3 regions of the Kitasatospora sp. NPDC101155 genome follow, and region 3 is predicted to be linked to each of the others. Evidence: riboswitches for the same ligand, from Rfam matches in the RefSeq annotation. Region 3 holds a riboswitch; each other region holds the start of a gene.
The links. A riboswitch is a leader RNA that binds a small molecule or an ion and turns the genes downstream of it on or off. The one in region 3 is predicted to bind cyclic di-AMP.

Region 1 (6,943 bases), on a different contig from region 3:
CGAACCGGGCTAGTGGCTATTACCGACCCGGCTGTCGCCGAGCTCCCGGCGGCGGTGGTCGGCGGCCCGCAGCACCAGCACCCGGCGGGTGCGGCCGTCCCCGCGGGGGACGCGGCGGACCTCGCTGGATATCCGGTGCTCGCCGAGCGCGTACCGCAGCCGGTCGAGGTGCCCGCAGCGGCGCCCGTACCCGTCGCACAGCGGCTGGACGCGGACCTCGCCGTCCGCGGCGGTGACCCGGACCAGCTCGGCCAGTGCCGCCAACTGGCACTCGGGGCCGAACAGTTCGGGGTAGGCGAAGAGCAGATAGCCGCTCAGGGTGAGGGCGAAGGCGCCGTCCGCGAAGGGCAGTCGGGGCAGCGCGGCGGCCACGTACCGCTGCGGGTGGGCGGCCGAGTCGACGGTGAACAGCCGGCGGGCGCGGTCCCAGCTGCGCAGGTAGCGCTCCGACCGGCAGCGGCCGGTCGCCGGGTACAGGTGCGGGCGGGCCGCCATCGCGGCGGCCATCGAGTCCCGGGCCGCCAGGGCGTGGTCCGCCACCTCGGGCAGCGGCAGGGCGTACGCCGGGTCGGCGGCGATCACCCGGCAGCCCAGCTCGCGCGCCTCGGCGGCCAGGCCCGCCGCGCCGCCGGGGCAGTCCAGCACCGGCCCGGGCAGGGCGGCGAGCAGGGCGCGGGTGAGGCCGAACATCGCGCAGTACTCGTCCAGCGGACGGGAGGTGATCAGGATGTCGGGGTTCGGCGCGGAGGTCCGTGCGGCGGCCACCCGGCCATCCGAACACGGGCCGGCCCCGACCGCATCCGGAGCGCGGGCGGGGCCTCGAACGGTGGACCGGGCCTGGGCGGGTTCAGCGCCCGAGCAGGCCCAGGGCGGCAACCCGGTTGACGTTGGTCAGGCCGCGGACCAGCCGCGCGGTGAGGAAGACCAGCAGCACCCCGACCATCGAGAACGCGGCGATCTGCCAGGGGCCCTCGACGTAGTGGACGTGCCGGACGTGGTGGCTGTCGGTGAAGTCGAACAGCTGGTAGCCGCGCCAGGGGGTGTAGGTCGGGAAGACCCACTGGTAGAGCGGGTAGAGCGCCATCACCCAGCCGAGCAGCAGGAACGTCAGCGTCACCGCGAAGCTGAACACCGCCCACGGGAACATCACCACCTGGTACAGCACGGCCTTCCAGCCCGCCGCATCCGCCAGCCGCGCGGTGATCCCGCCCCAGTTGCCCGGGCGGACCGGCCGCACCGGCGCCGGGCCGGGCACGTCCAGGCCGAGCATGCCGCGCACCCGGGCCCGCTCCGCCCGGCCCAGGCCGCGGGCGATGTTGGTCAGGCCGGCCAGCACCGGCAGGCCGAGGACGGTGACGACGGTGCTGAGGCCGAAGCAGAACAGGGTGATCGCGACGGTGAAGCCGGCGATCGCCACCGGCAGGCCGGTGAGCACGTAGCCGATCTCGCGGTAGTAGTGCGCGGAGAACGGCGCCCGCCAGAAGGCCGGCGGCCGCTCGGTGCGGCGGGCCCGGGCGGTGTGCGGGCCGTCGTCGCCGTAGCCACCGTGGACGTCCCACTCCTGGTCCAGCATGCTTCGGCTGCTGCTCATCTCCGGCCCCGGCCCCTCGTTCTCGCGGTCGTTCGTACTCCCTGACACCCCATAGTCTGGCCGAGCCGCAGCTCAGGGGGCATCCGGGGGACCGGCGGATCGGGGGTGGGGTTAACCCCCGGCCGGGTCCGCTTCCGGGGTCAGGACGGCACCGAAGGGCCGGGCCACTCGTCGACGAGCAGCGAGTACAGGTACGAGTCCGACCAGACGCCGCCCTTGTACAGGTCGTGCCGCACCCGCCCCTCCAGCTGGAAGCCGAGCCTGGTGAGCACCTTGGCGGAGGCCGTGTTGTCCACGTCGACCCGGGCGGCCAGCCGGTGCAGCCCGAGCGGGCCGAAGGCGAACTCGCAGAGCAGCCCGGCGATCTCGCCCGCGTAGCCGCGGCCCCACACCCCGCGGCTCAGTACGTAACCGAGGTAAGCGGAGCGGTACTTGCCGAGGGTGAGGCTGGCGTGCGCGATCGGCGGCGCGTCCGCCGGGTCCGCGGCGTCCTCCCGCCGGACGACGGCGAGGCGGTAGGTGTCCCGCTCCCCGGCCATCGCCTCCTCCAGGTACAGCTCGATCTGGTCGGCGCAGGTCTCCCGGTCGCGCGGCTCGAAGGGGAGGTAGCGGGTCACCTCCGGGTCGCTGTACAGCGCGTGCAGCGCGTCCACTTCCTCCGGGGTGTGGTGGTACTCGCGGATGGCGAGCCTGGGGCCGGTGAGGCGTACGGGGACCATGGCTGCCGACCCTACCTCCGTCCGACGACTACCGTTCGGAACATGAACGACGAAGACCTGCGGCTCGCCCCGCGCACCAGGGCCGCCGACCTGCTCGACTGGGCGGCCGAGCAGGACCGCGCGCCGGTGGCCGAGGAGCCGCTGCGCACGGTGCTGGCGCTGCTGGAACTGGGCGAGGGCAGGATGCACGACGGCTGGCCCGAACTGACCTCCAACGCGGTGGAGCACCTGCTGTACGAGCGGCTCCACCTCTACGTCCAACCCGCCCCGGAAGCGGACCCGCTCGCGTACGGCGACGCCGTACGGCTGCTGGTCGACCACCAGCGGGCGGCGAAGCGGCTCAACGCCAAGCGCCAGGAGCGGCTGCACGCCGAGGCCGAGTGGCAGGGCGAGGTCGCGGCCGGGCTGCTGCGCCGCGCCGACCTGGTCACCTGGCCGCGGCTGTACGCGGTGCTGCTGCACGCCCACGGGGTGGACACCACGGACGAGGCGGCGGTGCGGGACTGGCTGGCCGGCTTCGCCGGGCTGGGCGAGGAGGAGCGGCTGGCCGGGTTCGAGGCGCTGGTGCCGACCGGCTGGCTGGACGAACCGGACGAGCAGGGCTGGGGACCGGGCCGGGTGCTGTCGGTCGGCATGGCCACCGACGGCGCGCGGCGGCTGCTGGAACAGGGCCTGATGCGGCGCAGCTACCGCAACCTGGCCGAGCTGAACGCGCTGGGGCGGCCGATGCCGGACGAACTGGCCGGGGACTTCGGGGAGTTCGAGACGGCGGCGGCCGAGGTGGCGCTCGACCTGATCGGCGAGTGGACGGTGCCGGGGCTGCCGCGGCTGCTGGTGGAGGAGTTCCCGGAGCTCGCGCCGGAGCCGGGGGCGGAGGAGATCGACGCCTACCTGGCGCAGCTGCCGGCGGAGTCGGCGGAGTGAACGGCCGAGGGCCCCGGGTATCCGGGGCCCTCGGGCGTCGCGTCAGGGTCCCCGGTTCTCGTCGGGGGCTCCCGTCAGGGGTTCAGGTGGTTCCCGTCAGGGGTTGAGGCCGCGCTGCTGGAGCCAGGTCTCCGGGTCGACCGGGGCGCCGCCGCCCGGGCGGACCTCCAGGTGCAGGTGCGGGCCGGTGACGTTGCCGGTCGCGCCGACCTTGCCGATCTGCTGGCCGGAACCGACCGCGCCGGAGCCCTTGATGATCGAGGAGAGGTGGCAGTACCAGATCTCGGTGCCGTCGGGCAGGGTCTCGACGATCCGGTAGCCGTACGCGCCGGACCAGCCGGCCGAGGTGATGGTGCCCTGGCCCACCGCGTAGACCGGGGTGCCGGTGTCGGCGGCGAAGTCCAGGCCGGTGTGCAGGTGGGCCCAGTAGCGGGCGCTCTGGCCGTAGTGGGCGGAGAGGTTGTAGTCCTTCACCGGCAGGGTGAGGGCGGCGGCCTTGGCGCGCTCGGCCTCGTCGGCGGCGCGCTTGGCGTCGGCCTCCTTGGCGGCGGCCTTCGCCTCGGCCTCCTTCGCGGCCTCCAGACGGGCGCTCTCCTCGGCGGCGGTGCGCTGGCTGTCGGCCTGCTGCTGGATGCGGGCGGCGAGCGCGAGGCCCGGGTCGGCAGCGAGGGTCACCGGGGCCTCGTCCGCGGCCTCGACGGCGGGCGCGGCGGCCGGGGTGGCGGAGGCGAAACCGGTGGCGCCCAGGGTGGCGGCGACGGCGGTGACGCCGAGCAGCGGGGAGGCCCCGCGGGTCTGACGCGGCATCCGGTGGCGGTTGGCCTCGGCCTCCGGGGCGAAGTCGTCGGTGCCGAGCGACTCGGTTCCGTCCGGGCCGGGGTGGTCGAGGAGCTGGGTACCGGCTGCGGGGCCGGCCGGGTGTGCCGGGGTGTGCGTCGACGCCACGGGGGCGCGCTCCTTTCCTTCCTTCGCGCCTACCGGGTTAGCTGACGGGTTCGGAGCAGGAAGGTCTCCTACGGCCGGGCCGGGGCCCCGCCGATTCACCCCAAGGAACGTGGTTCCCCGGCTCCCTGACCTGCCCGGAGGCCGGTCGGCGGGATTAGGCGACGGCGCACGGTGCCGTCTGGGTACGGCATTGACGACCGCGCTGCGTTATCAAACGTTAATCCTAGGAGGCCCTGATTCCAAGCCATCCGTCCGGGACGACCGGGGAGCAGGCGGTCGGACGCCGACGAACGAACCGTCATTCGCCTGGCCCATCTGAGTACTCCTACTCATGTGCGGCCCGGCCGCGCTCCCGCATCCTGACGGCATGAGCGCACCGATGCAGTCACGCACCACGGCCGCGTACTTCGTCCAGGCCGTCCTCTCGTTCGCGATCTCCGGCTCGACCCTCGCCGTCGGGGTCGCCTGCCTGCCCGTCGGCGGGTGGACCAGGGCCTTCCTCGGGATCGGCCTGCTCTACACCGTCACCTCCGCCTTCACGCTGGCCAAGGTGATCCGGGACCGGCAGGAGTCCTCGGACACTGTCGCCCGGGTCGACCAGGCCCGACTGGAGAAGCTGCTCAGCGAGCACGACCCGTTCCGGGTCGAGGGGGCCTGAGCCGTTCCCGGGACACCGGGGAAAGGGGTTGACGGCTACGGCTATTAGCCATAGCTTTATGGCTATCGGCAGCACCGACCCCGTGGAGGACCACCGTGAACGGCACCATCACCCCGAGCACCCAGTACCTCGACGTCCCCGGCGGCCGGATCGCCTTCGACGACACCCGGCAGGGCGACGGCACCCCCGTCGTCCTGCTCCCCGGAATGCTCGACAGCCGCCGCGCCTACCGGCACCTGCACCCGCTGCTCACCGCCGCCGGGCGCCGGGTCATCACCATGGACGTGCGCGGCTTCGGCGAGTCCTCGATCGTCTGGGACGACTACAGCCCGGCCGCCGTCGCCACCGACGCCCTCGCCCTGCTCGACCACCTCGGCATCGAGCGGGCCGTCCTGGTCGGGCAGTCCTACACCGGGGCGACCGTGGTCAAGCTCGCCGGGGACGCGCCCCAGCGGGTCGCCGGAATCGCGCTGATCGACGCTTTCGTCGAGCACCGGGCCAACGCCCTGATGCGCGGCGTGATGGCCGTCATGGGCAGCGCGATGGTCCACTGGCCGGCCGTCTGGGGCTTCTACCTGCGCAAGATGGCCTTCCCCGGCCCCCGACCCGCCGACCTCGACACCTACGTGGCCGGGCTGGTCGCCGACCTGCGCACCCCCGGACGCAAGACCGCCACCCGCGGACACGTCACCGGGGACTCCGCGCCGATCGGCTGGTGCGCGGCCGTCCGCTGCCCCTCGCTCGTCCTGATGGGCAGCAAGGACCCCGACTTCCCGGACCCGGCGGCCGTCGCCGAGCGGCAGGCCACGGCGCTGGGCACCCGGAAGGTGATGATCAAGGGGTCCGGCCACTACCCGATGGCCGACAACCCGCAGGCCGTCGCGGACGCCCTGCTGCCCTTCCTCGCCGAGCTCGCCTGAGCCCGCTGAGCCCACCGAACCGCAGCCGTACGGAGAAACCGAACCCATGCCCCGAGTAGGACTGACCCCGGACCAGGTCGTCGACCACGCCCTCGCCCTCATCGACGAGCAGGGCGCCGAGGCCCTCACCCTGGCCTCCGTCGCCGCCCGCGCGGGAGTCGCCACCCCCTCCCTCTACAAGCACGTCAGCGGAGGCCTGACCGAACTGCGCCGGCTGATCGCCGTCCGGGTCACCGAGGAACTGGCCGACCGGCTCGCCGAGGCCGCGGTCGGCCGCAGCGGCGACGACGCCGTCACGACCGTTCTTCGCGCCTACCAGGCCTACGCCACCGAACACCCGCACCGCTACACCGCCCTCCCCCAAGCCCCCCAACCCGACGACGACCTCACCCGCGCGGCCACCCGCCTCGTCGGCGTCATCATCGCCGTCCTCCGCTCCTACGGCCTCGACGGCCCCGAGGCCATCCACGCCGCCCGCACCGTCCGCTCCCTCGCCCACGGCTTCGCCTCCCTCTCCATCACCGGCGCCTTCCAACTCGCCGAAGACCTCACCACCACCCACGACCGCCTCGTCACCACCCTCACCACCGGCCTCCGCACCTGGCCGAAGGCGGAGGAAGAGGAGTAGGAAGTCGGGCCCGCCGACTTCTGGCGCAGGGCGGCCGGCAGTCGGGAGGGCCGGGCTCTGGTGCGGGGCGGGTGGGGGTTGGGAGGTTGGTGGGGGTGGACGGGCTAGTGTGGCGGGCTGACTGGTGGTCATGACAGGGGACCGCCCACGCTTGGCGGAGGTCCCGATGCCCGCACTGATGGCGAGGGTGCGGCGGTGGTACGGGCGGCTGCTGGACGGGGACATACGGGCGGGGCGGGTGGCGCTGGGGGTGCTGCTCGGGGTGACGGTGGTGCTGGGGGTGCTGCCGATCCTGATGCCGTACGGGTGGCCGCCGTCGGCGTTGGTACTGCCGGTGGTGGGTGGCGGGCTGGTGCTGCGGCGGGGGCAACTGCTGGTGCTGGTGTGCGCGGCGCTGGCGGGCAGCGGGCTCGGGGCGGCGGTGCAGGACCCGCGCGGGGTGCGGCTGGGGGTGACGGTGGTGCTGGCCGCGACGGGGGCGACGGTGCTGACGGCGAACCGGTTCCGGCACCGGCTGGGGCTGCGCGGCACCCAGGGCGACACGATGCTGCTGGAGCT
Region 2 (6,943 bases), on a different contig from region 3:
CGTCCACGGGCCCGTACGACTCGCCGCCGTCGGGGATCGGGAGCAGGAAGTACCGCAGGTCGCCCTCGTGCTTGGAGCCGTTGACCGTGCCCTTGACGGTGCTGGTGGGCTTGGGCTCGGTCGGGACGGCGGTCGGCACCGGGACCGGGGTCGCGGAGGGCGTCGCGCTCGCACTCGCGCTTGCGTTCGCGTTCGCCGAAGCGGTGGCGCGCGGGGCGGGCGCCGCGACGGCCGGGCGGCTGTCCGGTTTGCCGACCGCGACGGTCACCGCGGCGCTGGCCGCCGTGACGGCGAGCAGCCCGGCGGTGGCCAGCGCGACGCCGACGGCGCGGGGCAGACGGCGCGGGGCAGGGCCGGGTACGGGACCCGCGACGGCCTCGGGCACCGGCTCCACGGCGGGCTCCGGCACGACGGCGGGCTCCGGCTCCGCGACCGGCTTCGGCGGCGGATCGGTGAAAGCGCTCTCGTTTTCGGGCGCGGACAAAGGACTCCCCCAAGGGAAAAGTGGATTTCGCACGCGGACCACTCTCGGATTCCGCTCCCCCGCGGCTCTCCGGACCGTCCATCACGTGGCTCAGCAGGCATTATGAGAGTTCGATGACAGCGGTGCCAACAAAATCAACCACCGCACTCCCGCCCAAGATCCACAAATCGGACACGCCGTAATCCAAACGCAACCGGCCGACCGGTGCGCCGGGAAAAGGCCGGTGGGTCTTCGCGGCCGAACCGGTTCACCGCCCGGGCCACGGCGCCCCGGTGACCGGATGACAGGAGGTCGGGGCGCAGCGCCGGTCCCGCCCGGGCGGACGCCGCGCCCCTGACGACGTGTCGTCCGGTCGGCTTGAGTTCGAGCGCACTCCAAGTCCTACGGTTCCTGCCGTGGTCACCGGCCGGACGGTCGGGACCGGGTACGAGGAGAGGACAGGCGCCATGGGTGTTCCCGCGAACAAGACCGGTCTGCGGCAGGAGCGGTTCGACCGGGGCATGGAGATGCTCACCCGGGTCGACGGCGAGCGCGGCCTGCTGCCGGTCGCGACGGGCTGACGGCCCGCCGCGACCGGCGCGGCGGCCTGGTCTCAGCGCTGGGACTCGTAGGCGAAGACCGTCTTGCCGACGGCCGTCTGCAGCGGGGTCAGGCGGTCGACGAGCTGCTGGCGGTCGGTGCCGCGGCCGTCGGACCACTGGCCGAGGGTGGCCAGCATCGCGCGGCCGGCGCCGCTGAAGGCCTGGACCATGCCGCTGTCGGCGGGCAGGACGGGCAGCCCGGAGGCGGGCGGCGGGGCCTGGGCCCCGACCTCGAAATCCTCGAACTCCATGGAGAGTTGGGTGACCAGGTGGACGGTGTCCACCGGGTCCTCCATGGTGAACAGGGCCAGGTTGAACTGGTTGTTCTGGGGGTCCTTGTAGAGGGCGATCTGTTCGCCCAGGCAGCCCTTGCTCGCCTTGATCAGGGCGATCAGCCGGGGGCCGACCGAGTCGGGCTCAGTGCACGAGGCCAGGGTCGCGGAGCCGACCTTGGTGTAGACGGTGCCGTCGGCCGCCTTCACCTCGGCGGGGAAGACCTGGTCCAGCGGGATCTGGGGGCGGCCTGCGGCTGCCGGGGCGTTCGAGGCGGTCCGGCCGGTCGGGGCGGCCCCGGTGGACTCGGCGGCGGCGGGGGCCGCGGTGACCGGCGCGGAGGTCTGGGCGGCCGGGGCGGTGGTGTCGCCGGAGGGCTGCGTGACCTCGATGCCGAGGACGGTCAGCGCGGCGGCGCCGACGGCCAGGGCGGCGTTGCGCGGCCAGACCCGCTTGGGCGGCGGCTCACTGGCCCGACGGTGCGCCTCCTCCTCCATGGCCACGGACTTGACGAAATCGTCCCACTGCTCGTCATCGGACTTGCCCTGGCCTGCGCCCGGGTCGTTGTTTCGCATACCGACGCACCATAGTGATCATGACTGACACATCCAGCCCACGAACGATCACATCTTGATCAACTTGTGGCGTCCGGGCCGTGCGGGGGCGGCGGCCGGGAAGTGGGTGTGGGCGGCGTCGCCGGCCGGGTGGTCCCGGGCCTGCGCGACCGCCTGCTCGGCGACGCCGAGCAGGCGGTGATTCGGGAGAACTACGCGCGGGTGCGAGCGACCCTCGACTGGATCGAGACCGCGGTCGACACCGGGAAGGTCGACATGGGCGGCGAGCCGTCCCGCCCGCTCCGGGGTGAGTAGGCGATGCCCCGCGCCTCCGAGCGCGGTCGGCGACCGCCGAACGGCACGCCGACACCGTCCGCAGGGTCCTCTTCGAGGCCCGCCCCGCCGGGCCGACCGCCCGCGTCCACCGGGCCGGGGCGATCCCGCTGCGCCCCGGCCCGGTGGCACCGCTGCGGGGCGGTACGGCGTAGGGCCCGGTGGATCGGGGTTCGTGGTCAGGGGCCTCGCCCTACGTCCTTGACGGACGGGTCAGTTGGAGAAGTCCTGGGTGAGCCAGACGGTTCCACTGGCATCCCGGTGGACGGCGATGCCGATGTGGGTGAACTCGCTGCTGAGGATGTTCTTGCGGTGGCCGTCGTTCGGCGGCGTCTCGTTCAGCATGTCCTGGGTCAGGCTGACCGCCATGGCGGCGATGTCCTGGGCCGAGGTGGAAACCCCGTTGCCGTAGCCTATGTTCTCCCCGGCGGCGTTCCACTGGACGCCTGCGGCCGTCTCCCGCGCCCCCAACTCGGCCTCGCCCGGGCACTGGTGGGACATGCCGCAGCCGCCGGCCATCGTCTGGTCGTGGGCCCCGGCGCTGCTGGTCAGCCCCGACGTGATGGTGTAGGCGGGCAGACCCTGGGCGGCCCGCGCCTGGTTGATCAGTTTGAGGACCTGCTGCACGGCGTCCGAGCTCGAACCGGTCTGCGCGGCCGGGGCGGTGGGCGTGGCCGCGGGGGCGGGGGCGTGCGTGGCCGGGGCGGACGGGGACGACGACGCAGACGGGGACGACGGCGCGGACGGGGACGACGGCGCGGACGTGTGGGACGCCGGGGTCGGGGCCGGAGCGGAGGGCCGCGCCGAGTGGGAGCCCTGGGACTCGCCACCGGAACGCGCGGTCGCGGATTCCGGGGCGCGGGAGGCCGGGACGGACGGCGACGGCGAGGGGAGCGAGGCTTCGGCCGGGGCCGGAGCGGAGGGCCCTGCGGCCTGCGGGTCGGCCTGGTGGCGGTGCTGACCGTCGGAGTCGCTCTGGTTCCGGTGCTGGTGGTGCTCCTGCCACCCGGCGTGGCTCGCGTACGTGTGGGAGCCGGGCACGGCGGAGGCTCCGCTCGCGCTCAGCAGCGGCAGCATGAGGCCGGCGCCGGCGATCCCGGCGGTGGCGGCCAGACGCGGGGTGTGTCTCCGGCGCGCACGGCGATGCCGGCCGATACCTGAAGTCAGCATGGGGCGTCCCTCTGCGACGCCTGCGAGGTGAGCTGTCGGGTTCGGGCCGTGAGGTAGCCCGGCCGCACGCAGCGGCTTCACCCCTAGCCGCACCCGTCTCGTCCGCGAACGGACCGAGCAGGGCGCGGCGAACTACCTGGTTCCCCCGCTCCTGCCCGGTGCACTGCTCGACGTCCGGCCGACCGGTGGACAGGACTCGGCGTCCCGGCGGCAGGGTCCGCAGGTGCGAACAGGTTGCACGCTAGGCAGATCGGCCCGGAAGACACAAGTTCGTATCATGCACATCACATGGACATTCGGCGAAGATCTGATGGAATGCCAAATTAGCTGACAAAGCGCAGCATAATCACCCTAATCGGACAACTCTCCCGGCTGTCGATGCCGGGCGCGACGGCCGCCGCCCCCCGCCCGGAGTACTCCCGAGACCCGCTGCCGCACCAGATCCACCCCCACGATCTCGACTCGCACCTCCTCCCCCACCTCGGCGACCACGCCCTCGGTCTCCACCTCGATCCCGGCGAGCTCCGCCCCCGAGCGGATCTCCCCGACCGCGAGCCCTCGCAGAAGTGCCCACGCCTGGTCGCCCGGTGTGGGGTCGGTCCGCCAGCGGGCGCGCAACACGCCGTCGGGGTCGGGCAGTACGGCCGTGAGCAGCGGCTTGCGGTCGTCCGTACAGCAGGAGAGCAGGGCTGCGGCCCGGGCCCCGGCGGCCAGCTCGGCCAGGTCAGCGGGCTCCGGCTCCTCGGTGCCCATGCTGCTGATCCGGCCCTGCGCGTCCTCCCAGACCAGCTCGGCCGGGCCGTCCTGGGGGAGGTCGGCCAGCACTGCGGCGACATCGGTGCTCAGGTCGGGCCAGACGGAGAGCATGGCCCGCGGCGCGAGGCCGGCCCGTACCGTTTCGAGCGTGTCGGGTGTCAACCGGTGCCATCGGGTGGCGTTGTGGAGGTAGCCCTCCTCCAGGAGCAGCGACTGTTCGAGCAGCAGGTGGCGCAGCCGGGCCCAGAAGGTCTCGTCGGCCGGACGCTGTTCGTCGGAGCGTTCCTCGGGCTCGTACGGGGAGGCGCTCAGTGGTTCGGGGAAGAGGCCGAGCGCCCGAGTCCGTTCCACCGCCCGGGGGCACGGCACCCGGCTGCCCAGGTACATGTACAGGTCCCACCCGATGTGGACCTCGAACCGGCCGGCCGCCTCCAGCCGGCAGTAGAACCCGTCCCCGCGCAGCATCCCGCGCACCACCTCCACGGCGACCGAGAGCGGGATCTCCTCGCCGTCGTGGTACGGGGACGGGGCGTGCGGCTCCCGGACGGCCAGCCGGGTCACCCCGCTCTCGCACGCGAAGTCCTCGACGGCGCGCAGGTACGCGGCTTCGACCGGACCGTGGTCGCTCTCGCTGTCCTCGGTACCGACGTAGTGGCCTCGCTCGTCGCGGTCGGCAGGGTCGTACTTGGTCACTCGGTACACGTACTCCACCGGGCTCACGGTATCCCCGCAGTCGGCCCGCGCAGCACCCGTACCCCAGCACGTACGGCAGCCTGCCCGGCGACCGCGAGGCCTTCGAGCGGGATCTGACTCACGAACAGGTCCGGGGTCCACTGCAGCCGCTCTTCACCCGGCACCAGTGCCACCGCCCCTTTGAACATGACGCCGGCTGTCCTGGCACTCGAAGGATCAGCGAGGAAGTGTGACGCCCCCGAGCCGGCTGGGCAGTACACCCGGGTCCGCCCTCGCCCGGGCCGGCGCCCACGACTGCGCCGACACCCTGCTCACCGACCTCGCCCTCCTCGGCGGTCACGTCTCCGAGCCCGCCGAGCACCTGGTACTCAGTCGGCGCGGGCGCTGCCGAAGGTACGGCGGTAGGCGCCGGGGGTGGTGCCGAGGGCGGCGCGGAAGCGGCGGCGCAGGTTGACGGCGGAGGCCAGGCCGACCCGCACGGCGACGGCCTCCACCGGCAGGTCGGTCTGCTCCAGCAGCGCCCGGGTGGCGTCGATGCGCCGGGCCAGCAGCCACTGGCCGGGGCTGGTGCCCAGCTGCTCGGCGAAGCGCCGGGCCAGGGTGCGCCCGGAGAGCCCGGCGCGGGCGGCGAGGTCCTCCACGGCCAGCCGCTCCCCCAGGTGTTCCTCGGCCCACTCCAGCAGCGGGGCCAGCGACTCGTCCGCCCGGGCGGGCACCGGGACGGCGGCGTACTGCAGCTGGCTGCCTTCGCGGTGCGGGGGCAGCACCATGTGCCGGGCGACCTGGGCGGCGTAGGCCGCGCCGTGGTCGCGGCGCAGCAGGTGCAGGCACAGGTCGATGCCCGCGCCGGAGCCGGCGCTGGTGGCGACGTCGCCGTGGTCGACGTACAGCACGTCCCGGTCGACCGTCAGGGCCGGGTACTCGGCGGCGAGTTGGGCGGTGCGGGCCCAGTGGGTGGTGGCGCGGCGCCCGTCCAGCAGTCCGGCCTGGGCCAGGACGAAGGCGCCGCTGCAGATGGACACGATCCGGGCGCCGCGGGCGTGGGCGGCGCGCAGCGCGTCCAGGACGGCGGGCGGCACCGGGGAGCCGGGCGGCTGCCAGCCGGGGACGACCACGGTGTCGGCCCGCTCCAGCGCCTCCAGGCCCGCGTGGACCAGCAGCGGGACGCCGAGGGTGGTCGGCACCGGGCCGGGGGTCCGGGTGCACAAGGTGAAGTCGTAGTGGGAGGGCAGCCCGGCGCGTTCGGTGCCGAAGGCCTCGGCGGCGCAGGCGAGTTCGAAGGGTGCCTGGGGTGTGCCGAGCAGGGCCACCACGCGGTGGCGGGCCGGGTTCGCGGCGGGGGCGTCCATGGCAGGAATGTACCTGAGGATGTCTTTTGGGACTCTGGGACGGTGGGGGCGGCGGCGGCCACAGTGGGGGGCATGAGCGAGAACGACGGGAACGACGGGCTGAAGACGACGCTGCTGGCCGAGGACGTGGAGCCGGTCGAGGTGGGGCCGGGGATCGTGCGGCGGCGGCTGACGGCCACCGGGTACGCGCGCGGCTGGCTGATCGACTTCGCGCCGGGCAGCCAGTGGCCGGAGGTGGACGTGCACCACACCGAGGAGCGCTACTACGTGCTCAGCGGCGAGGTGATCGAGGGGGACGAGCGGCACCCGGCGGGCAGCTACGTGGTGTTCGCGCCGGGCAGCAGCCACCGGCCGCGCACCGAGACCGGCGCGCGGATGCTCGGCATCACCCTGGGCTCCGCCTGACGGACCACCGGGGGCCGGGACGGGTTCGGCCTTGAACGGATCGCCCTGCGGCGCCGCTCGCGTGCGTTCCGGCGTGGACCGGACCCGGCGGGCGTCCTGGACGCCCGCCGGGAAGCGGGTGGCGGCGCGGAGGCGGGTGGCGGCGCGGCGCACCGTGGTGCGTCGCGCCTCCGAGCCGTCAGCTCCCGTTCTGCCGCCGCCCGCGCTTGGCCGGGCGGCGGCTCGGTGTCTGCCCATCCACCGGCAGTCCCAGGTGCGCGAGCACCTCGCGCACGGCGAGGCGCCCGGCCTTGCGGTAGGAGTGCTCGCTGGTGTCCACGGCGTGCACGACGGTGTGGTACACCA
Region 3 (6,943 bases):
GGCCGTTCCTCGTACCTCCCGCCCCTTCGACACCTCCCGCCGTCCCCTCGGGCCCGGACCTCGGTGCGGAATGCGCCCGCCTCTCCGACCTGGTCGACGCCGGACGCCACGCCGAGGTCCTCGGCCTCGCCGCCGGCCTGCTGCCCCGCGCCGAGGCCGACCTCGGCGAGAGCGCGCCCCTGGTCCGCACCATCCGCACCATCTACGCCCGCACCCTCCTCCACGAGGGCCACCCCCAGCAGGCCCTCCCCGAGTACCGCCGCCTCGCCGCCACCGCGGACGGCGGCCCGCACGGCCCCCAGGGCCTCGACCACCGTTACCGTGCCGCCCTCTGCCTCGACCGACTCGGCCACGGCCCCGAAGCCCTCGCCGAGTACCAGGCCCTGCTCGCCGCCCACACCGCCCGCCTCGAATCCGGCCTCGACACCGACCCCGAGCGCGCCTACGACCTCCGCGAACGCATCGGCCTCCACCTCGCCGCCACCGGCGACCCCCAGAACGCCTGGCACTGGCTCCTCCAAGTCCTCCTCGAACGCGAACGCCGCGACGGCCCCCACCACCCCGCCGTCCGCCGCCTCCGCCAATCCCTCACCACCCTCCAGCCCCACCACTCCACCCCCTGGCCCCCCGCGCGCTGACCCCCGACCCGCTTCTGCGGCAGCTGGGAGCCGGGGGCTCGGGTCTGAGCTCGCTCGTCGTGTTGGCTCCGGCTCCTTGCCCCTGGCAATCCGCCGCCCTCGTCGGCCGCTTGGTGTCAACCGTCTGCCGCTCGTGGAGGAGCGGGAGGTCGACGGGTTCGACTTCCTGTGCCAGCTGGTGGGTCCGGCCTGGCGGTCCGCCAGATCGGGGCCCGATCTTCCGTGGGTGCCGGAGGGCGGTGGGGCGGGTTGAGCGTGTGGTTCGGGAGCCGGGTTCGGGGGCGGGAAGTCGCCGGGGGCGACGGGTCTGCCCGCGGCCCGGCCCTTCCGTCGAGGGGCGGGTAGGTTCGAGGTGTGACGACGAATGCTGTGCCGACGAACAGTGCGGGCGCGAAGTTGATCCTGCTGACCACCACCCACCGGGTGGCCCCCGGGTTGCTGGCGTGGCCGGCGTGGGAGGCGTTGCGGTCGGCCGGGCGGGTGTTGGTGGGGGACGAGGGGCATCCGCAGGTGGCCGCGGTGCGGCAGGCCGGGGTGGCGGTCGAGGCGGCGGCGGCGGAGTCGGCGCCGGCCCTGGCGCGGATGCTGACCGAGCAGCCGGCCGGGGCGGGGCCGACGGTGTGGCTGGGGAGCCCGGACGGTGATCCGGGGCTGACGGACGCGCTGGCGCGGCTGGCGGTGGAGCACGCCGGGGAGGTGCCGGAGATCGAGGTGCTGCCGGGTTCGTACGACCTGCCCGGTTCGCGGCTGCTGGACCTGGTGTCGGTGATGGACCGGCTGCGCTCGCCCGGCGGGTGCCCGTGGGACGCCGAGCAGACGCACGAGAGCCTGGTGAAGTACCTGGTCGAGGAGGCGTACGAGCTGGTCGAGGCGATCGAGGAGGGGGACCGGGACACGCTGCGCGAGGAACTGGGCGACGTGCTGCTCCAGGTGTTCTTCCACTCCCGGATCGCCGAGGAGCACCCGACCGGGCCGTTCACCATCGACGACGTGGCCGGGGACATCGTGGAGAAGCTGGTGTACCGCCACCCGCACGTGTTCGGGGACGTCGAGGCCGAGGGCGCCGCCGAGGTGGAGGCGAACTGGGAGCAGCTGAAGGCGGCGGAGAAGGCGGACCGGGAGTCGGTGCTGGACGGCGTGCCGGCCGGGCTGCCGGCGCTGGCGTACGCGGCGAAGCTGGTGTCCCGGGTGCGCCGGGCGGGGTTCGAGGGCGTGCCGGACGAGCCGTACGAGCTGCCGGCGGAGCTGACCGCGGAGTCGGCGGGCCGGTTGCTGCTGGCGGTGGTGCAGCGGGCGCACGACGCCGGGGTGGACGTGGACGCGGCGCTGCGCTCGGCCGCGCGGGGCTACCGGAACGCGGTGCGCGCGGCCGAGGGGCTCAAGCCGGAGTAACGGCTGAGGCCGGAGTAGCGGCTCAGGCCGCCGTGGCGGTGTGCCCGGTCGGGCGCCGCTGCGGCGGGACGAGTTCGCCGATGGCCTCGCCGACCAGGGCGAGGAGTTCGGCGAGGCGCTCCAGGTCGAGGTGGTCGGGAAGGTCGGCGAGGGAGACGATCCGCTCGCCGTTCGGGCCGGCGACGCAGAAGAGGTCGATCGGCCCGAGGTGCTTCTCGGCGGTGTCGACCAGGGCGGCGACGTCGCTGGGGCGGCGGATGTCGGCGCCGACGCCGACGACGGGGCAGCCCGGCCGGTCGAGTTCGGCGGCGAGGTCCTCGGCGACACCGACGTGGGTGTCGGCGATCAGCATCCCGGCGGCGCCGGCCGCGGTGAACCGGCGGGCGAGGCCGGCTCCCGAACCGCCGTCGAGTACCGCGATGACGACGACTGCCCCGCTGACCCGCATGGTCTGCTCCTCCCTGTGGGCGACACCGCACCGGCGCCCACGCATACTGCGGAGGATCGTAGGCACGACCTGACCCTCCGCAACAGGGATTACCCCGCAGGTGACCAGACTCACGCCTGCCACCTGGCCAAGAGCTGTCCAAGAGCTGTCCACGGACCGTCCACCGGCCGTCCACGGAGCGTTGGCGACCCGCTCGCGCGCCGTTCGCGACGTGTTGACGGTCGGGAACGGTCGGGACGCGCCCGACCCAGCAGCTACGGTCGACCCATGCCTGCTCAGTCCGACGCCGCCCAGCCCGCCCCGCAGCTCTTCACCTGGGAGTTCGCCGCCGACCCGTACCCGGCCTACGCCTGGCTGCGCGAGCACGCCCCGGTGCACCGCACCAGGCTGCCGAGCGGCGTGGAGGCCTGGCTGGTGACGCGGTACGCGGACGCACGCCAGGCGCTGGCGGACAGCCGGCTGTCGAAGAACCCGGCGCACCACAGCGAGCAGGCGCACCGCACCGGCCGGGTGGGCATCCCGGGGGAGCGGCAGGCGGACCTGATGACCCACCTGCTGAACATCGACCCGCCGGACCACACCCGGCTGCGCCGACTGGTGTCCAAGGCGTTCACACCGCGCCGGGTGGCCGAGTTCGAGCCGCGGGTGCAGCAGCTCACCGACCGGCTGATCGACGGCTTCGCGCAGCGCGGCTCGGCGGACCTGATCCACGAGTTCGCCTTCCCGCTCCCCATCTACGCGATCTGCGACATGCTGGGCGTGCCGGCCGAGGACCAGGACGACTTCCGCGACTGGGCCGGGATGATGATCCGACATGGTGGGGGCCAACGCGGGGGCGTGGGGCGGGCGGTGAAGCGGATGCGGGCGTACCTGCTGGAGCTGATCCACCGCAAGCGGGCCGATCTCGGTGACGACCTGATCTCCGGCCTGATCAGGGCCAGTGACCACGGCGAGCACCTGACCGAGAACGAGGCGGCCGCGATGGCCTTCATCCTGCTGTTCGCCGGTTTCGAGACGACCGTCAACCTGATCGGCAACGGGACGTACGCGCTGCTGCGCAACCCGGGGCAGCGGGCGCTGCTGCAGGAGTCGGTGGTGCGCGGGGAGACCGCGCTGCTGGAGACCGGGATCGAGGAACTCCTGCGCTACGACGGGCCGGTGGAGCTGGCGACCTGGCGGTTCGCGACCAGGCCGCTGACCATCGGCGGGGTGGACATCCCGGTGGGCGATCCGGTGCTGGTGGTACTGGCGGCGGCGGACCGCGACCCGGACCGGTTCGCGGACGAGAACACCCTCGACCTGGCCCGAACCGACAATCCCCACCTGGGGTTCGGGCACGGCATCCACTACTGCATCGGCGCCCCGCTGGCCCGGCTCGAAGGACGTGCCGCGCTGGCCACGCTGCTTTCCCGACTTCCCGATCTGCGACTGGCCGAAACTCCGGAGAATCTCCGCTGGCGAGGTGGCCTGATCATGCGTGGATTGCGCGAACTTCCGGTCGAATTCAGTCCCGAGATCCGGTCTCCGCATGCCCTTCCTGAGGCTCCGACACGCTGACTGGGCGTCGTCGACACGCTCCTGATGACGGTGTGAACGCCCATCAATCCGGACAAACGGGCGCAGTTGGTAGGCGATTGGTCACGTGCCGTAATTCCGGTGTGATGTCGACGATATGAGCTTGTGATTGGTCTGAGGATCTGTCTAGTCTCCCTGGAGTTCGCAGCTGCGGACCTCGTGCGCGGAACGCCGAATCCTGCCCGCCGCGCCACGGGAAACCGACCAGACCCTTGGGCAGGGGCGGGGGAACCAGGTTTGTTGCCGTCCTCCACGGCTTGGGGTGAAGCCGCCCGAGCGGAACGTTTCCGCGCACGGCGGCCGGGCCACCTCCCGGTCCGAACCCGACAGCTCACCTCGCAGGCGTGCGGAGAGGGACCCTTCATGCTGTTCGTTGGAACTGGCCGTCACCGTCGTCGCACCCAGGCCGAGAAGGCCATCGCCGTCGCCGGTGTGGCCGGCGTCGGACTCGCGATGCCGCTCCTCGCCGCCACCGGCGCCTCCGCCGCCCCGGCCTCCGCCTGGGACTCCGTCGCCCAGTGCGAGAGCGGCGGCGACTGGAGCATCAACACCGGCAACGGCTTCTACGGCGGCCTGCAGTTCACCTCCAGCACCTGGAAGGCGTACGGCGGCACCGCCTACGCGCCGCAGGCCAACCAGGCCAGCAAGGGCCAGCAGATATCGGTCGCCGAGAAGGTGCTGGCCTCCCAGGGCCCGGGCGCCTGGCCGGTCTGCTCCGTCAAGGCGGGCCTGAGCAAGGGCGGTGCCCCGGCCGCGGTCGACACCTCCTCGGACGCCAAGCCGCAGTCCGCCCCCCAGCAGCAGACGCCCAAGCAGCAGACGCCCAAGCAGCAGACCCCGAAGCAGCAGGCTCCGAAGCAGCAGACCCCCAAGGCGGACGCGAAGCCCGCCCAGCCGTACGCACCGAAGCACGCCGCCCCGAAGCAGGCCGAAACGCCCGCGGAGCAGCCGGTCCAGCAGTACGTTCCGAAGCACGCCGCCCCGCGTGCCGCCCAGCCGGCCCAGGCCGCCCCTGCCGGCCACGACTACACCGTCCACTCCGGTGACACCCTGTCGAGCATCGCCGCCGCCCAGGGCGTGTCCGGCGGCTGGCAGGCGCTGTACGACGGCAACCGCGGCACGGTCGGCGGGGACCCGAACCTGATCATGCCCGGCCAGATCCTGCACCTCAGCTGAACCGGTCCGTAGGACCTCGAACAACACCCCGGGGACGAAGGGGGCCGCGCCCGGCCCCCTTCGTCCGCATTCGTCCGCGCCGGGGGGACAGACTGGGACAAGCAGGTGAACTACCGGGGGGTAGCAGGGCCACACGCTGAGACGGGACCGAGGCCAACGTGGCCCCGGGAGCCCGGGCGGTTAGGCTCTGGGTCGTAACGACTCCGCAATCGTCCCGCTGACAGCACCACCGTCAGCCGGACCCTGCTTCCGCAAGGAGATGCCTCGTGCCGTCCATCGATGTCGTCGTAGCCCGTGAGATCCTCGACTCGCGCGGCAACCCCACGGTCGAGGTCGAGGTCGGCCTCGACGACGGCAGCACCGGTCGTGCCGCTGTCCCGTCGGGTGCCTCGACCGGCGCCTTCGAGGCGCTGGAGCTGCGCGACGGTGACAAGAACCGCTACTTCGGCAAGGGCGTCGAGAAGGCCGTCCTGGCCGTCATCGAGCAGATCGGCCCGGAGCTCGTCGGCTACGACGCCACCGAGCAGCGCCTGATCGACCAGGCCATGCTCGACCTGGACGCCACCCCCGACAAGTCCTCGCTCGGCGCCAACGCCATCCTGGGCGTCTCGCTGGCCGTCGCGCACGCCGCCTCCGAGGCCAGCGACCTGCCGCTGTTCCGCTACCTGGGCGGCCCGAACGCGCACGTCCTGCCGGTCCCGATGATGAACATCCTCAACGGCGGCTCGCACGCGGACTCCAACGTCGACATCCAGGAGTTCATGATCGCCCCGATCGGCGCGGAGTCCTTCTCCGAGGCCGTCCGCTGGGGCGTCGAGGTCTACCACACCCTCAAGGGCGTGCTGAAGGAGCGCGGCCTGTCCACCGGCCTCGGCGACGAGGGCGGCTTCGCGCCGAACCTGGACAGCAACCGCGAGGCCCTGGACCTCATCACCGAGGCCATCCAGAAGGCCGGCTACGTGCCCGGCCGTGACATCGCGCTGGCCCTGGACGTCGCCGCCTCCGAGTTCTACAAGGACGGCGCCTACCAGTTCGAGGGCAAGGCCCTGTCGGCCGCCGAGCTCATCGAGTACTACGCCGAGCTGGTCGCCGCCTACCCGCTGGTCTCCATCGAGGACCCGCTGGACGAGTCGGACTGGGACGGCTGGAAGGCCATGACCGTCAAGCTGGGCGACAAGGTCCAGCTGGTCGGTGACGACCTGTTCGTCACCAACCCGGCCCGCCTGGCCAAGGGCATCGAGACCGGCACCGCCAACGCGCTGCTGGTGAAGGTGAACCAGATCGGCTCGCTGACCGAGACTCTGGACGCCGTCGAGCTGGCCCAGCGCAACGGCTACCGCTGCATGATGTCGCACCGCTCCGGCGAGACCGAGGACGTCACCATCGCCGACCTGGCCGTCGCCACCAACTGCGGCCAGATCAAGACCGGTGCCCCGGCCCGCTCCGAGCGCGTCGCCAAGTACAACCAGCTGCTGCGCATCGAGGAGATCCTCGACGACGCCGCCGAGTACGCCGGCCGCGGTGCCTTCCCGCGCTTCCGCTCCGCGGACCAGTAGGCACAGTCGCTCCGCAGGCGAGTGAGCACAGCAAGCACGAGGGCTGAGCAGCCGAGCTAGCGCAAGCCTGACCGGTGCCCCGCCGCACACCCCGTAGGGTGGACGGCGGGGCACCGTCGCGACCAGGAGGGGATACGGGAGATGGCTGGCTGGAGGAT

Region 1: another riboswitch for cyclic di-AMP. It lies ahead of ACIRYZ_RS30200 (M23 family metallopeptidase); the one in region 3 lies ahead of ACIRYZ_RS34220 (transglycosylase family protein).
Region 2: another riboswitch for cyclic di-AMP. It lies ahead of ACIRYZ_RS27630 (CAP domain-containing protein); the one in region 3 lies ahead of ACIRYZ_RS34220 (transglycosylase family protein).

The regions. Positions count from the first base shown of each region.
Region 1 is NZ_JBIWPN010000025.1:87,125-94,067, reverse strand. Features, by position in the region: gene ACIRYZ_RS30220 (hypothetical protein) at 10-765, opposite strand; gene ACIRYZ_RS30215 (sensor domain-containing protein) at 848-1,591, opposite strand; gene ACIRYZ_RS30210 (GNAT family N-acetyltransferase) at 1,732-2,310, opposite strand; gene ACIRYZ_RS30205 (hypothetical protein) at 2,353-3,234, shown strand; gene ACIRYZ_RS30200 (M23 family metallopeptidase) at 3,331-4,179, opposite strand; cyclic di-AMP (ydaO/yuaA leader) riboswitch at 4,192-4,350, opposite strand; gene ACIRYZ_RS30195 (YiaA/YiaB family inner membrane protein) at 4,547-4,837, shown strand; gene ACIRYZ_RS30190 (alpha/beta fold hydrolase) at 4,933-5,757, shown strand; gene ACIRYZ_RS30185 (TetR/AcrR family transcriptional regulator) at 5,804-6,385, shown strand; gene ACIRYZ_RS30180 (PP2C family protein-serine/threonine phosphatase) at 6,552-6,943, shown strand, end outside.
Region 2 is NZ_JBIWPN010000021.1:54,340-61,282, reverse strand. Features, by position in the region: gene ACIRYZ_RS27645 (hypothetical protein) at 1-484, opposite strand, end outside; gene ACIRYZ_RS27640 (hypothetical protein) at 1,077-1,913, opposite strand; partial or broken gene ACIRYZ_RS27635 (DUF6192 family protein) at 2,034-2,207, shown strand; gene ACIRYZ_RS27630 (CAP domain-containing protein) at 2,439-3,395, opposite strand; cyclic di-AMP (ydaO/yuaA leader) riboswitch at 3,398-3,566, opposite strand; gene ACIRYZ_RS27625 (RNA-binding protein) at 3,747-4,862, opposite strand; gene ACIRYZ_RS27620 (helix-turn-helix domain-containing protein) at 5,213-6,193, opposite strand; gene ACIRYZ_RS27615 (cupin domain-containing protein) at 6,266-6,598, shown strand; gene ACIRYZ_RS27610 (hypothetical protein) at 6,777-6,943, opposite strand, start outside.
Region 3 is NZ_JBIWPN010000034.1:60,726-67,668, forward strand. Features, by position in the region: gene ACIRYZ_RS34200 (protein kinase) at 1-638, shown strand, start outside; gene ACIRYZ_RS34205 (MazG family protein) at 993-2,030, shown strand; gene ACIRYZ_RS34210 (SDR family NAD(P)-dependent oxidoreductase) at 2,053-2,478, opposite strand; gene ACIRYZ_RS34215 (cytochrome P450) at 2,746-4,035, shown strand; cyclic di-AMP (ydaO/yuaA leader) riboswitch at 4,246-4,412, shown strand; gene ACIRYZ_RS34220 (transglycosylase family protein) at 4,417-5,229, shown strand; gene eno (phosphopyruvate hydratase) at 5,496-6,785, shown strand.